DNA from 3 places in the Streptomyces polygonati genome. Region 1 is predicted to be linked to each of the others. Evidence: riboswitches for the same ligand, from Rfam matches in the RefSeq annotation. Region 1 holds a riboswitch; each other region holds the start of a gene.
What was found. Region 1 has a riboswitch for cyclic di-AMP ahead of ACFO3J_RS30215 (M23 family metallopeptidase). Riboswitches for the same ligand answer to the same signal wherever they lie in the genome.
Positions count from the first base shown of each region.

Region 2: it holds a riboswitch for cyclic di-AMP, as region 1 does, so the genes downstream of both, ACFO3J_RS15525 (C40 family peptidase) here and ACFO3J_RS30215 (M23 family metallopeptidase) in region 1, are expected to answer to the same signal.
Region 3: it holds a riboswitch for cyclic di-AMP, as region 1 does, so the genes downstream of both, ACFO3J_RS26610 (M23 family metallopeptidase) here and ACFO3J_RS30215 (M23 family metallopeptidase) in region 1, are expected to answer to the same signal.

Region 1 is NZ_JBHSBB010000029.1:51,512-56,446, reverse strand. Features, by position in the region: gene ACFO3J_RS30220 (DUF488 domain-containing protein) at 1-42, opposite strand, end outside; gene ACFO3J_RS30215 (M23 family metallopeptidase) at 376-1,431, opposite strand; cyclic di-AMP (ydaO/yuaA leader) riboswitch at 1,444-1,580, opposite strand; gene ACFO3J_RS30210 (N-acetylmuramoyl-L-alanine amidase) at 2,183-2,788, shown strand; gene ACFO3J_RS30205 (DUF4240 domain-containing protein) at 2,761-3,438, opposite strand; gene ACFO3J_RS30200 (alcohol dehydrogenase catalytic domain-containing protein) at 3,636-4,658, opposite strand; gene ACFO3J_RS30195 (SDR family oxidoreductase) at 4,757-4,935, opposite strand, start outside.
Region 2 is NZ_JBHSBB010000010.1:643,399-648,333, forward strand. Features, by position in the region: gene pcrA (DNA helicase PcrA) at 1-869, opposite strand, end outside; gene ACFO3J_RS15520 (C40 family peptidase) at 1,150-2,298, shown strand; cyclic di-AMP (ydaO/yuaA leader) riboswitch at 2,471-2,625, shown strand; gene ACFO3J_RS15525 (C40 family peptidase) at 2,633-3,739, shown strand; gene ACFO3J_RS15530 (C40 family peptidase) at 4,200-4,935, shown strand, end outside.
Region 3 is NZ_JBHSBB010000019.1:218,021-222,955, forward strand. Features, by position in the region: gene ACFO3J_RS26605 (GntR family transcriptional regulator) at 1-328, opposite strand, end outside; gene ACFO3J_RS26610 (M23 family metallopeptidase) at 571-1,485, opposite strand; cyclic di-AMP (ydaO/yuaA leader) riboswitch at 1,501-1,687, opposite strand; gene ACFO3J_RS26615 (M16 family metallopeptidase) at 1,893-3,257, opposite strand; gene ACFO3J_RS26620 (M16 family metallopeptidase) at 3,275-4,663, opposite strand; gene ACFO3J_RS26625 (DNA gyrase/topoisomerase IV subunit A) at 4,856-4,935, shown strand, end outside.

The DNA.
Region 1 (4,935 bases):
GTAGGCGCGGCGGACCCGGAAGCCGGTCGCGTGCGCGGCCATGGCGGACCTCCTGAAGGCGGCAGGAACCCGTACGTCCTCAGTCTGCCGTCCCGGGGGTCGGCACGCCGTGCGGCGTCACCCGCCCGGGGTTCGCCCCGCCCGGAGCGGAAAAGGACCGGCGGCCCTGGCTGGGGGGGAGTAGCCAGGGCCGCCGGCGTATGAGGGGCGGGTCCAGCGCCGAAGCGGCAGGTCAGAAGCGGTCAGACCGCCGGGGAGGTCAGGACCCCGAGGCGCCCGGCCCCGCTCGGGCCGAGCGTTTCAGCCGCGCCAGCCGCACCAGCTCGACGCCCGCGCAGCGACACCGCACTACCCGAGGTTACCCGCAACCGCCGCTCAGACCTCGACATCGTGCCCGGCCAGCCACGCTACCGGGTCCACCGCGTCGCCGCCGCCCGGACGGACCTCCAGGTGGAGGTGGGGCGCCGGGACGTTGCCGGTCGCGCCGACGCGGCCGATCGTGTCACCGGTGGTGACCGGTCCCGAGTTGACGACCATCGTCGAGAGGTGGCAGTACCAGAGCTCCGTACCGTCCTGGAGCGCGACCACCACCCGGTAGCCGTACGCGCCCGCCCAGCCGGCCGAGGTGACCGTACCGCCGTGGACGGCATGGACCGGGGTGCCGGTCGGGGCGTCGAAGTCCTGGCCGACGTGGGAATTGCCCCACAGGTCGGCCTCGCCGTAGCCGGCGGTGAGGGTGTAGGAGGCGACCGGCTTGATGTAGGAGGCCGCGAGGCGGGTGACGCGGTCGGCCTCGGCGCGGGCGGCGGCCTCGGCCTCGTCCCGCACCTTCGCCTCGGCGGCGGCCTTCGCGGCGGCGGCCTGCTCGCGTACCTTGCGGGCCGCGTCGTCGCGGGCGGCCTGGAGGGCGGCGGCACGCTCGGCGGCCTCGCGCTCGGCGCGGGCGGCGGCCTCACGGGCCTGAGTGGCCTGGCTGACGATCCGGGCGCGCAGCGCCTCACCGGGGTCGGCGAGGCGTGCCGTACCGGCCGGCCCCGGCGCGGATGCCTGCGTCTCGTCCGCCACGGGCCGGGCCGCCTGGCCGGACGACGGGCCGGTCAGCGCGTCCGGCAGCAGATCCGGTACGGACACCGGTACGGGCGCGGGTCCGGCCGGGACGCCGGGCGCCGCGACGGCCGCGGCCACCCCGCTCGCTCCGACGGCGGCCATCGCCGCCATGCCGAGGACGGCGGAACCGCGGGCCAGGGTCCGCTGCCGGGGCAGCGGGGCCGGGGCGGAGGCGGGGAGCGGAAGGGGCTGCGGGAGCGGCAACGGCTGCGGCAGCTGCCGGGGCTCGGGCGCGGCCGGCTCGGCGGCGGGGAACTCGTCCCACTCCCGGGCGGGTTCGGTCTCCGGCCGGGCAGGTGCGTAGGCAGGTTGGTTCGACGCCACGGCGGGCGCACTCCTTTCCTTCCCTCTCGCCTACCGGGTTAGCTGACGGGTTCGGAGCAGGAAGGTCTCCTACGGGCCTGACGGCTGCCCGATTCACCCCAGGTGTTGGGTCCCCGGTTCCCGCGGACGGGATTCGGCAAGCGCACGGTGCCGCCTCTTACGGCGGTGGTGACAACCGCGCTGCGTTATCAAACGTTAATAGAGGCGGGCAGGTTTTCCAAGCCGAATCGGAGAGTTGGGGGGAGTCAGCAATCGGTCATCACCTGCCGGGCGAGGGCAAAACGGTCAGCCGATGTGTTCACGAGGTGATGTGAGCGTGTGTCAGTTGTTATGCGAACGGGACCGGTCGGCTACGTTCGGTGAGCGGGCGTCGACGAAACGATACGGCGGAGGGCGTGGACCAGGTGGGCGTACGACCGGAAACGCGCGCGGCGGCCCCGACCGCGACCGTGATCCCAGTCCCCGGCACCGGCACCGGCACCACCACGGGCACGCCGCACGTTCTTGTCATGGACCCGCTCAAGCAGTCGTCCCCTCACGACACCCACGGGAGCCCGCCATGGTACGTCCCAGCCTTCCCCGACTCCCCTACGAACGAGGCCTGTCCGACCTCCCCGCCACCGGCCGCCGGGCCGACGACCGCCCCGCCTCCGACCGCGCCGCCCCCAGCCGGCCGGACACCGTGAGCGCGGCCACCGTCGGCACCGCGCCCGGCCGCACCGCCAAGGCCCGCGCCGACAACCCCGCCGCGCTGAACCCCTCCCTCACCCGCCGCCAGCTGCTGCGCGGCGGCCTCGCCCTGAGCGCCACCGCCGGGGCGGTCCTCGGCGCCGAGGTCTGGGGCGGCGCGGGCCGGGCCGCCGCCACGACCGTCGACTACCCCACCGCCACCTGGGCGCCCGCCAGCAGCGGCAACTACAGCGCCTCCAGCCGCCCCACCACCTACCCGGTCGAGCTGGTGGTGATCCATGTGACCCAGGAGACCTTCGCCGACACCATCAGCCTCTTCCAGGACCCCGCGCACGCGGCCTCCGCCCACTATGTGGTCCGCTCGGCCGACGGCGCGATCGACCAGTGCGTCCGCGAACGCGACATCGCCTGGCACGCCGGCGAGTGGGACTACAACACCCGCAGCATCGGCATCGAGCACGAGGGCTGGGTGGACCAGCCGGCCTACTTCACCGCCGCCCTCTACGGGGCCTCCGCCCGGCTGACCGCCGCCCTGTGCGACAAGTACGGCATCCCCAAGGACCGCGACCACATCATCGGGCACTACGAGGTCCCGGGCACCGACCACACCGACCCGGGCGTCAACTGGGACTGGGTCCGCTACCTCCGCCTGGTCAACGGCGTCTGATCCTCCGGGCCCGCGCCGCCCAGCGGGAACATCGCGGTGAGCCGGGGCAGGCGGCGCGCGGATTCGGGCTCGTCCAGCACCGACCAGCGCCGGCCCGAGGGGGTCATGCCGGGGCGGTTGCGGGTGACGGAGTCGAGCAGGGCGCGGGTGGCGGCGTCGAAGGAGTCGCCCCCGGAGCCCGCGCCGCCGGAGGAGGCGGAGGAGGCGGAGGAGCCGCCGCCCGAGCCGCCGGTCACCTGCTCGTACGCCTCCCGGGCCAGATACGCCAGGGATTCCCACTGCGGCCAGGCGTCCTCCGGCCAGGCGGCGCGGGGGCGGCCGGACAGCCGCAGCACCTCGGGGGCGTAGGCGAGCACGTCGGCGTCGGTGAGGGCGGCCTCGAAGACCGGGCGGCCGAGGCCCACCATCCAGCGCTGGAAGTAGCAGAAGGCCTCGTCGGAGCACCAGCCGCCGAGGATGCGGTCGGCGGCCGCCCACAGATTCCAGGTGAAGGCCTCGCCGGTGAGGTGGTCGAGGCACGCCTGGAAGCGTATGAGCTCCGGCGGCGAGAGCCGGCAGAGCACGGCGCGGAGCCACGCGTCCCGCTTGTCACCGCTGAGCCCCTGGCGTTTGCAGTCGGCGATGAGAGTCCAGAAGGGATCGGTCTCCATACCGGCGACTATGCCAGGGGACTGAGACAAAGCATCCCCAATTTCAGCTGCTGGACGTTCGGTCGGCGGTCAGCGGGGAAGCCTGTCCGCTACACGTTCCGCGGCGGCCGCGGGCCATCCCCGAGGGCCGCCTGGATGACCGTCACCTGGCGGTGCGGGAGTGTGGACGCCCGGCGGACAAGTCGCCTGACGGGTCCTCATGTCCCGGTCGTCAGCACCATCCGGAAGCGCGCCCGGCCCGACAGCATCTTCGCGTAGGCGGCGCCCGCCTCCTCCAGCGGAACCTCCTCGATCATCGGCCGCAGGCCCTGCCGGACCGCGAAGCCGAAGACCTCCTCACGGTCGAGAGGAGTGCCGGAGATGATCCCGTAGACCCTCTTGGTGCCGACGATCAGTTGCAGCGCGCCGAGCGACAGCTCTTCCTGGGGCAGACCGATGACGACGAGTTCACCGCGGCGGCCGAGCCCGTCGACGGCCGAGGACATCGCCTCGGCGTCGGTGACGGTGGCCAGGACGACCTTGGCGCCGCCGAGTTCCCGCAACGCCTTCGGGACGTCCTCCCTGATGCTGTCGATGTAGTGGTCGGCGCCCAGGTCCCGGGCGAGGTCGCCCTTCTCGCCGCCGCGGGCGACCGCCACGGTGTCGAAGCCCATCATCGAGGCGACCTGGACGCCCAGGTGCCCCACGCCGCCCAGGCCCATCACGGCGATCGTGTCACCGGGCCGGGCGGAGCTGTTGCGGAGCGCGTTGAAGGCGGTGAGTCCGGCGCAGGCCAGCGCGGCCGCGTCGGCGGAGCGGAGTTCGTCCGGGACGCGGGCCAGCCCGTTGGCCGGGATGACGACCGTGTCGGCGAAGCCGCCGGGGTACGAGACGCCGGGGATCTTGGCCTCGGGGCAGTTGATGCCGTCGCCGGCCCGGCATGCCTCGCAGGTGCCGTCGGTACCGGCGATGTAGCCGGAGGCGACCCGCTGTCCGACCGTCCACTCGGTCACCCCGGGGCCGACCGCCTGGACCCGGCCCGCGATCTCGTGGCCGGGTGTCATCGGGAAGCTGCTGCCGGGGAGGTAGCCCTCGATGATCGGGACGTCGGAGTGGCAGATCCCGCAGGCCTCGACGGCCACCCGCACCTCCCCGAAGCCGGGCTCGGGGATTTCCGTCTCGCCGAGGACGAGGTCGCCGCCGGGCTCGGACACCTGGACGGCTCGGGAGGTCACGCTCATGAGTGCTCTCTTTTCGGTCGGGTCTTCGGTCGGGTCTTCGCCGGGCCCCGGCCGGCGGCCCGCCCCCGCGTCGGGGGCCTCCGCCGGGGCGCCCGCCGTCACAGTTCCGCCGTGCTCAGGAACTCCTCCCAGGTCGTCGAGCCAGCCGTGTAGGGCGCGCCCGGCGCCGGGGCCAGCGCCCCGCGCTTGATCGCCCGCGCGCCGGGCAGCACCCCGGGCAGCGGGACCGGCAGCAGCAGGCGCCGCCGCCCCGCCGCCCGCAGGTACGCGCGGGTCA
Region 2 (4,935 bases), on a different contig from region 1:
TCGACCAGCACATGGCGGAAGCGCCGCCGGTAGTGGTCGGCGACGTCGGGGAACGCCTGGAGCAGGTGGACGGTGGTCATGATGATGTCGTCGAAGTCCAGCGCGTTGGCCTCGCGCAGCCGGGCCTGGTAGAGCGCGTAGGCCTCGGCGATCTTCTTCTCGAACAGGTTCTCGGCCTGGGCGGCGAAGGTCTCCTCGTCGATCAGCTCGTTCTTGAGGTTGGAGACCTGCGCGCTGAACGCCTTCGGCGGGAACTGCTTGGGGTCGAGGTCCAGATCCCGGCAGACCAGCGACATCAGCCGCTTGGAGTCGGCCGCGTCGTAGATCGAGAAGGACGAGGTGAAGCCGAGCGACTTGGACTCTCGGCGCAGGATGCGGACGCAGGCGCTGTGGAAGGTGGACACCCACATGGCGTTGGCGCGCGGGCCGACGAGCTCCTCGACGCGTTCCTTCATCTCGCCGGCGGCCTTGTTGGTGAAGGTGATCGCCAGGATCGAGCCGGGGTGGACCTGCCGGGCGCCCAGCAGATAGGCGATCCGGTGGGTCAGCACCCGGGTCTTGCCGGAGCCGGCGCCGGCCACGATGAGCAGCGGCCCGCCCGCGTGCTCGACAGCGGCGCGCTGCTGCTCATTGAGTCCCACCAGCAGCTGCGCGGGGTCGGTGGCAGGGCGCGCGGCACCGTCGCGGTAGTGCGCGTCACGCGGCGGCGGTCCGTCGAAGCGGTCGCCGAAGAGATCGTGCGGTACGTCCTCGGCGGGGCCCCCACCGGGTTCGTCCTCCGGCTCCGGCGGCTCGGGCGCCCCGGAATCACCCGGGCCGTGGACGGCGTCGAGACCGGCAAGGAAACTGTCGTCAAAGAGGCTGCTCATCGCCTAACGAGTCTAGGCGCCCGCACCGACACTCTTCCCCCGGTTCGCCCGAGCCCGGCCGACCGGGCAGGCGATCACTCCCGTCCCGTGAAGCCCGGCCCGTCCCCCGAACCCGCCCGCGTCCCCGTAATCCCGATGCCACGCTCCGTGACGCCACGGGCCCTCCGGCAAAACATTACGAAAAGGTATCGGGCCTATCGGACACACCCCTTCCCAGCAGCCCCGCGCTTTGGCTACGGTGCCGCACCAGGCAGAGCGCCCCGGAAGGAGTCCGCCCGCCATGGCGACGCACCGTAAGGCCCGTACCGCGATACTCAGTGCCCCCGGCCCCCGCGCGGCCGTGGGGCTGACGACGGCGGCGCTGGCCACCGTGACCCTGCTGACGGAGAGCGCGAGCGCGACGCCCGCCCCTCCCAAGCCGGCCAAGCCATCGATCGCCGATGTGCAGGCCCAGGTGAACACCCTGCTGCACCAGGTCGACGCCGCCACCCAGAAGTACGACGGCACCAAGGAGAAGACCGACCGGCAGAACGTCGCGGTCAACAAGCTGCTCACCGAGGCCGCCAAGAAGACGCAGCAGCTGAACGAGTCCCGCCGGGTGCTCGGGGAGTACGCCGCCGCGCAGTACCGGGCGGGCGGGGACACCACGACCACCCGCTATCTGATGGCGCCCGACCCGCAGGCGGTGCTGGACCAGGTGCACCTGACCGGGGTGCTGGCCCAGCGGCAGGACGCGGCGGTGACGACCTTCCGGGTGCAGCAGGCCGCCGCCACCAAGCAGCGGATCGAGGCGGCCAGGAGCCTGGCCACGCTCACCACCCAGCAGGCCCAGCTGCGGACCGCCAAGGCGGACGTGCAGAGCAAGCTGAGCCAGGCCCAGCACCTGCTGAACACCCTCACCGCCGAGCAGAAGGCGCAGCTGGCGAAGATCCAGGCCCAGCAGGAGGCGGCGGCCAAGGCGAAGGCCGACAAGATCGCGGCGGCCGAGAAGGCCGCGCAGGAGAAGGCCGCGCAGACGGCGAAGGCGGCGGGCGGTACGAAGGGCACCGACGCGCCCGTCACCCCCGCCCCCGCCAACGCCTCGATCGCCGACCAGGCCATCGCCTTCGCGCGCGCCCAGATCGGCAAGCCGTACGTGTGGGGCGCGACCGGGCCGGACTCCTTCGACTGCTCGGGCCTCACGCAGGCGGCGTACAAGGCGGCCGGGATCACCTTGCCGCGTACCACCTACGACCAGGTGGACGTCGGCACCCGCGTGTCGGAGGCGGACCTCCAGCCGGGCGACCTGATCTTCTTCTACAGCGACGTCAGCCACGTCGGGCTCTACATCGGCGGCGGCAACATGATCCACGCCCCGCACACGGGCACGGTGGTCAAGATAGCTCCCATCACCGAAATGCCCTTCTACGGGGCTGTACGCCCGTATTGATCCCCCGGCCCGGCCCGCGCGGGCCGCCGCAACCCCGCAGAATCCAACAGAACCCTTGAGATCACAAAGCGATTTCAGTCACATTGCGATCCAAACTTCCCAAGACTGCCAGAAGTTGACTACGGTAGCCCGCTAGGTGGCTTGATTCCCCGCCGGTGCCCGTACCGGCAGCAGGTCGCCTCCGCTCAATCCGGCCTCGGCCGGAGCCGGGGACCCACCCAGTGATCCGGGGTGAATCGGAACGGACGCCGCGAGGCGTCGGAACCGTAGGGCGACCTTTCCGCCCGAACCCGTCAGCTAACCCGGTCGGCGGCCCACGGAAGGAGTCGCCTCCTTGGCGTCGCACCGCAAGCCGCGTACCCACATACTCGCCACCGCAGGCCCGCGCGCCGCGGTGGGAGTCACCGCAGCGGCCCTGGCGTCCGTCACCCTGCTGAGTGAGAGCGCGAGCGCCGCCCCGGCGCCGGCCAAGCCCACCATCAGCGAGGTCAAGAAGCAGGTCGACACCCTCAACGAGCAGGCCGAGGTGGCGACCCAGCAGTACGACCAGGCCAAGGAGAAGACCGACACGCAGCGGGCCAAGGCCAATCAGCTGCTGCAGCAGGTCGCGCGGAAAACGCAGACGATGAACGAGACGCGGCGCGTCCTGGGGCAGTTCGCCACCGCCCAGTACCGCGACGGCGGCATGGACGCGACCACGCAGCTGCTGCTGTCGCCGGACCCCGAGACGTTCCTCCAGCAGACGCACATGATGTCCCGGCTGTCGCAGACGCAGGCGACCGCGCTGAAGACCTTCCAGGTCCAGCAGGAACAGGCGTCCATCCAGCGGGCCCAGGCCACCAGCAGCCTCAAGGCGCTGACCGAGGCGCAGGGCAAGCTGGCGGCGCAGAAGAAGAACGTCTCCGCGAAGCTGGCCGCCGCGCAGAAGCTGCTCAACAGCCTCAACGCCCAGGAACGCGCCAGGCTCGCCGCGCTGAGCACGCCGCCGAAGTCCAAGGTGTCGTACACCTCGACCTCTTCTTCCTCGTCGTCGTCCTCGTCGTCCTCTTCCTCCTCGTCGGCTTCCGCCGCGAGCTACAGCGGCCCCGCCTCCGGGCGCGCGGCGGCGGCCCTCCAGTTCGCGCTGGCCCAGCGCGGCAAGCCGTATGTGTCCGGTGGCACCGGGCCCAACGCGTACGACTGCTCGGGCCTGACCCAGGCCGCCTACCGCGCGGCCGGCATCACCATCGGCCGCACCACCTGGGACCAGGTCACGGACGGCACGGCCGTCTCCGAGTCCAATCTGCGCCCCGGCGACCTGGTCTTCTTCTACTCCGGCATCAGCCACGTGGGCATCTACCTCGGCAACGGTGAAGTCGTGCACGCGCCGCACACCGGCGCGGTGGTGGAGATCGCCCCGATGAGCTGGATGCCGTTCGCGGCCGCCCGCCGCATCGCGTAGGACCTTCCGGACGACCTGCTTAGCAGGCACCCGCCGGACCGACCGCCCTGACCGACGCATCGGTCAGGGCGGCTTCGTTTACGGGCGGATCACCCGTCGAACAGCGGTCGTTTGTGGTCGGCAGCGGACGAAAGAGGGCAGTCCCGGTCGATCCGCCCGCTACGCCCCCGGACGGGGTTTAGCGTCGCCTCGCGGGTGGCCGACCCCACTGGCCTCGTGAGAGCGACGGCCCGGCCGCCCGCGCCGAAGGTCCGGCGGTGTCTGTTCCCCCCGTGCAGACGCCGCCGGGCCGCCGGTCGGTTCCGTTCCGGACCGGCCGGACCCCCCGGACGGCTCCCCGGAAGGAGTGGCGGCCTCCATGGCCTCACACAGTCGCGACCCGCACTTAGGCACGGCCCGCACCACCGGCACCCCCACCGCCCCCCGCACCGCCGGCGCACCCCGATCCACCCGCTCAACGATGTCCCGCGCGGCATGCACGCTCGCCCTCGCCTCGGCCGCCTCGGTCACCCTCTTCGCGGAGCCCGGCCAGGCGGAACCCCGCCTCACCCCGCAGCAGGTCCAGGCGCAGGTCGAGGTGCTCTACCGGCAGGCCGAGCAGGCCACCGAGAAGTACGACGGCGCGAAGGAGCAGGCGGACGCCGCCCGGGCCGCCGTCGCCGAACTCCAAGGCGAACTGGCCCGCAAGACCGTCCGGCTCAACACCGCCCGGGACGCGGTCGGTTCGCTGGCAGCGGCCCAGTACCGCGCCGGATCGCTCGACCCCACGCTCCAACTCGCGCTGAACTCGACACCGGACACGTACCTCCAACGCGTCGGTCTGGCCAGCCGGTTGGGCGTCCGCCAGGCCGCCGCCCTGGAGCGGATCACCATCGAACGGCGGAGCATCGCCATCACCCGCGAGCAGGCGAACGGCAAACTCGCCGCCCTGCGCACCGCCCAGGACCGGCTGGCCGCCCGTAAGCGCGACGTACAGGCGAAGTTGAGCCGGGCGCGGGCGCTGCTGGCCCAACTCACCGCTGAGCAGCGGGCCGCGTTCAACGCCGCGGACGTCGGCGCGCCCGCGTCCCCCAACGCCGTCCCGGCCGCCCTCTCCTCCCGGGCGACCACCCGCCTCCCGCTGAGCCCTTCGCTGAGCCCGGCGCCGAACTCCCTGGCGGCCCCTTCCTCCCGCGCCGCCGCGGCCGTCGCCTTCG
Region 3 (4,935 bases), on a different contig from region 1:
TCAGATGCGCCTCGGTGCGGCGCTGGGCCGCCCGGGCGGCGCCCATCGGCTCCAACAGGCCGCGTATCTCCAGCAGGTCGGCCGCCTCCTGCTCGGTGGGCTCGGCGACCGAGGCCCCGGCGTGCCTGCGGGTACGGACGAACCCCTCGGACTCCAAGGTGCGCAGCGCCTCGCGCACCGGCACCCGGGAGACGCCGTACCGCTGCGCGAGCAGTTCCTCGGTCAGCCGGCTGCCCGGCGGGAAGAAACCGCCGACGATGTCGTCCCGGATGGCCGTACACACCACCTGGGCCGAGATACGCCGTCCCGCGCCGTCCGCCCCGCTCACATCCGGCTCCGCATCGCCGACTCCATTTCTGTCCCCGTATGGTGCGGGACTCTATTCCAGCACACCCGTAAATGGGAAAGTACCCCCGGAATTCTTTGATTGTTTTTGGACAGGTGGGGCGCTTTCGGACGCCTGTCCGCCGGTCGCCGGCCGCTCGGCGGGCGGGCGGGGGACGCGCGGGGACGGACGAAGGCCCCGGCGGGGGGAACCGGGGCCTTCGGGTCTGGCGCTGTGCGGGCGGTTCAGATGGTGACGCCGTGCGAGGCCAGGTACGCCACCGGGTCGATGTCGGACCCGTAGTAGGGCGTGGTGCGCACCTCGAAGTGCATGTGCGGGCCGGTGACGTTGCCGGTGGCGCCGGAGATGCCGATCTCCTGGCCCTCGGTCACCGTCTGTCCGGCCGAGACCAGCGGTTCGGTGAGGTGGGCGTACAGCGTGTACTTGCCGTCGGCGTGCTGGATGATCACGTCGTTGCCGTAGGAGCCGTCGGCGCCCGCGGAGAACACCGTGCCGGCCGCGACCGCGTGCACCGGGGTGCCGGAGTCGACCAGGAAGTCCACGCCGGTGTGGTAGCCGCTGGACCACATCGGACCGGCGACCTTGTAGCCGGTGCCGATGGCCGCGTCGCCGACCGGCTTCATGTAGCCGGAGCCGGCGGCCACGGACATCGCGACCGGTGTCGCGGTGCTCGGGGTGCTCGGGGTGCTCTCGGCGACCGGGGTGACCGGGGTGGCCGCGGCGGCGGCCTTCGCGGCGGCTTTGGCGGCAGCGGCTTTCGCGGCGGCAGCGGCCCGGGCCTCGGCCTTCGCCGCCGCGACCGCGCGAACCTTGGCGGCCCTGGCCTTCGCCAGCGCTGCCGCCCTCGCCTCGGCCGCGGCCGCCTTGGCCGCCTTCGCCTTCGCGAGGTCGGCGGCCTTGTGCTGGGCGTCGGCCTGGCCGGCCAGGGCGTCCGCCAGGGAGGCGTTCACATCGAGGGCCTGGGTGAGCGCGGTGGGCTGCGCGGCGGCAGCCGGGGCCTGCCCCGGAGCGGCCATCGCGGAGGCGCCGAGGGCTCCGGCGGTGGTGAGTACGGCGACGCCGGCCAGAGTGGCGGCGGTGCGTCCGGAACGGACGCGGCGGTGCTTCCCGCGGGGCGCGGGCAGAACGTGGAACGCCATGAGGAGGCGTCGCTCCTTTCCTTCCTTCTCGCCTACCGGGTTAGCTGACGGGTTCGGAGCAGGAAGGTCTCCTACGGGGCATCCGCCCGGGCGGGCGGGTGGCCCCGATTCACCCCATGGGACAGAACCTCCGCCGCCGGGTCGGGCGGCGCGAGGGCGGGTCCCCGGCTCCCCCTCGCGGGGGACTCGGCGATGTACGGGTGCGCCCGGCGAAACCGGACGCTTCGCCCTTTGCGGGCAATGTCGGCTGACGCTAGCCGGGCCCTTGCTCGTACGACAACCGGATCGGCTGATATGTAGCGGACGCCACACACCGCCCGCGAGCGCCCAAAACGCCCGGAACCCCGGTGCCCCATCGGGGCACCGGGGTTCCGGGCGTCGGGCCGGACGCGAACGAGCCGGCCGGCTCAGCTGACGATGCTCACCGGGCCGATGCCCAGCTCGCGGACCGGGTCGGCGATCGCGGCGGCGTCGCCGACCAGGACCACCACCATGCGGTCCAGCGGGAAGGCGTTGACCACCGCTGCGGTCGCCTCGACCGTGCCGGTGGCCGCCAGCCGCGCGTACAGCCGCGCCTGGTAGTCGTCGGGCAGCTCCTGCTCGACCTGGTCGGCGAAGGTGTCCGCGACCGCCGCGGCGGTCTCGTAGCGCAGCGGCGCGACCCCGACCAGATTCTGGACGGCGACGTCGCGCTCCTCCTCGGTGAGGCCGCCCTCGGCGAGGGTGCGGATCACCTGGCGGGCGTCGGCCAGCGCGGGACCGGTGACCTCGGTGGCCACCGAGCCGCTGATCGCCAGCAGCGCGGCGCCGGTGCCGTCCGCGGAGCTGAGCAGCACCTGGGCGAAGGCCCGCACCCCGTAGGTGTAGCCCTTCTCCTCGCGCAGCACCCGGTCGAGACGCGAGGTCAGGGTGCCGCCGAGGCAGTAGGTGCCGAGCACCTGGGCCGCCCACACCGGGTCCTGGCGGTCCGGGCCGGTCCGTCCGATCAGCAGCTGCGTCTGCACCGCGCCGGGCCGGTCGACGATCACCACCCGGGCGGTGTCGTCCGAGGTGATCGCCGCACGGGGCCGCGGCTCGGCCCGGTCACCGGTCCAGCGGCCCAGGGTCCCGGTGAGCAGCGCCGGCAGGTCGATACCGGTGAAGTCGCCGACCACGACGGCGGTGGTCGTCGACGGCCGGACATGGGCCTGGTAGAAGGCCCGCACCGCGGCCGCGTCGATGCCGCGGACGGTCTCCTCGGTGCCCTGGCGCGGCCGGGAGAAGCGCAGGGAGGCCGGGTAGAGCTCCTTGGACAGCGCCATGGCGGCGCGGCGGGCCGGGTTGGCCAGCTCGTGCGGGATCTCGTCCAGCCGGTTGGCGACCAGCCGCTTGACCTCGGGCTCGGCGAAGGCGGGCGCGCGCAGTGCCTCGGCGAGCAGGGCCAGCGCCCGGTCCAGCCGGGAGGCGGGCACTTCGAGGGAGACCCGGACGGCCGCGTGGTCGGCGTGCGCCGACAGGCTGGCGCCGCAGCGCTCCAGCTCGGCGGCGAACTCCTCGGCGCTGTGCTCGTCGGTGCCCTCGGACAGCGCCCTGGCCATGATGGTGGCCACGCCCTCCAGGGCGGCCGGCTCGGCGGCCAGCGGCGCGGACAGCAGCACCTCGACCGCGATGACGCGGCGGCCGGGCCGGTGACTGGTCAGCAGGGTCAGCCCGTTGTCCAGGGTGGACCGCTCCGGCGCCGGGAACGCCCACGGCTTGGGCTCGCCGGGCTGCGGCTGCGGGTGGAACGTCATGACGGCCGCGGTGTCGCTCACGCTTCGCTCTCTTCCTGCTCGGTGCCTTCGGCGGCGTCGGTGGCGCCGTCACCCGCGGCGCCCTCGGCGCCGGCCTCGGCCTGGTCGCCGCCGGTGGGTTCGTAGACCAGCACCGCGCGGTTGTCGGGGCGCAGCCGGGCCGCGGCCACCGCCTTGACCTCTTCGGGGGTGACGGACAGCACCCGCTGCACCGCGGTCAGCGCGAGCTGCGGGTCGCCGAAGAGGACGGCGAACCGGCACAGTTCGTCGGCCCGGCCGTTCACCGTGGCCAGCCGGTCCAGCCACTCCCGCTCCAGCTGGGCCTGCGCCCGCTCCATCTCCTCGGGCGTGGGGCCGTGTTCGGCGAACCGGGCCAGCTCCTCGTCCACCGCGCTCTCGATGTCGGTGAGTTCGACCCCGGAGGAGGCCTTGACGTCCAGCCAGCCGAGCGAGGGCGCCCCCGCCAGCCGCAGCAGCCCGAAGCCGGCCGTGACCGCCGTACGGTCGCGCCGTACCAGCCGGTTGTGCAGCCGGGACGACTCGCCGCCGCCCAGCACGGTCAGCGCCAGATCGGCCGCGTCGCCCTCCCGGGTGCCGTCGGAGGGCAGCCGGTAGGCGGCCATCAGGGCGCGCGAGGGCACATCCTCCTCGATCACCTCGCGGAGCTGGCCGCCCACCACGTCGGGCAGCGAGCCGTCGCGCGGCGCCGGCTTGCCGTCGTGCGCGGGGATGGTGCCGAAGTACTTCTCGATCCAGGCCAGTGTCTGCTCCGGGTCGATGTCGCCGACCACCGCGAGCACCGCGTTGCCGGGCGCGTAGTACGTACGGAAGAACGCGCGGGCGTCCTCCAGGGAGGCCGCGTCCAGATCGGCCATCGAACCGATCGGGGTGTGGTGGTACGGGTGGCCCTCGGGGTAGGCCAGCGCGGTGAGCCGCTCGAAAGCGGTGCCGTAGGGCACATTGTCGTACCGCTGGCGGCGCTCGTTCTTCACCACGTCCCGCTGGTTGTCCAGGCTCTCCTGGTCCAGCGCGGTGAGCAGGCTGCCCATCCGGTCGGCTTCCAACCACAGCGCCAGCTCGACCTGATGGGCCGGCATCGTCTCGAAGTAGTTGGTGCGTTCGAAGCTGGTGGTGCCGTTGAGCGAACCGCCGGCGCCCTGCACCAGCTCGAAGTGGCCGTTGCCCTTCACGCTGGCGGAGCCCTGGAACATCAGGTGCTCGAAGAGGTGGGCCAGGCCGGTACGGCCCTTGACCTCGTGCCGTGAACCGACGTCGTACCAGAGGCAGACAGCCGCGACCGGGGTGAGGTGGTCCTCGGAGAGCACCACCCGCAGGCCGTTCGCCAGGCGGTGCTCGGTGGCTGTCAGGCCGCTGGAGTATGCCTCCGGGGTGGCCGTGTGACCCATGGGCAGGCTGTCCTTCCGATCGCGTGCGTGTGACTGCGTAGAGTGCTGCCACTCTAGGGAAGCGAGCAGGTGCGGCGCGAAGTTCCCCGCTGACGCCGCGCGCTCGGGCCGGGCGGTGGTCGGCGCTGTCGGTGGCGCGGTCCACAATGGTCGGCAGCAGTCCCCAGGTCCAGACGAAGGAGCGCCGCCGAGATGGCCCGCCGCACGACGAAGACCCCGCCGCCCGACGACGGTTTCGAGGAGCGCATCCTCGACATCGACGTCGTGGACGA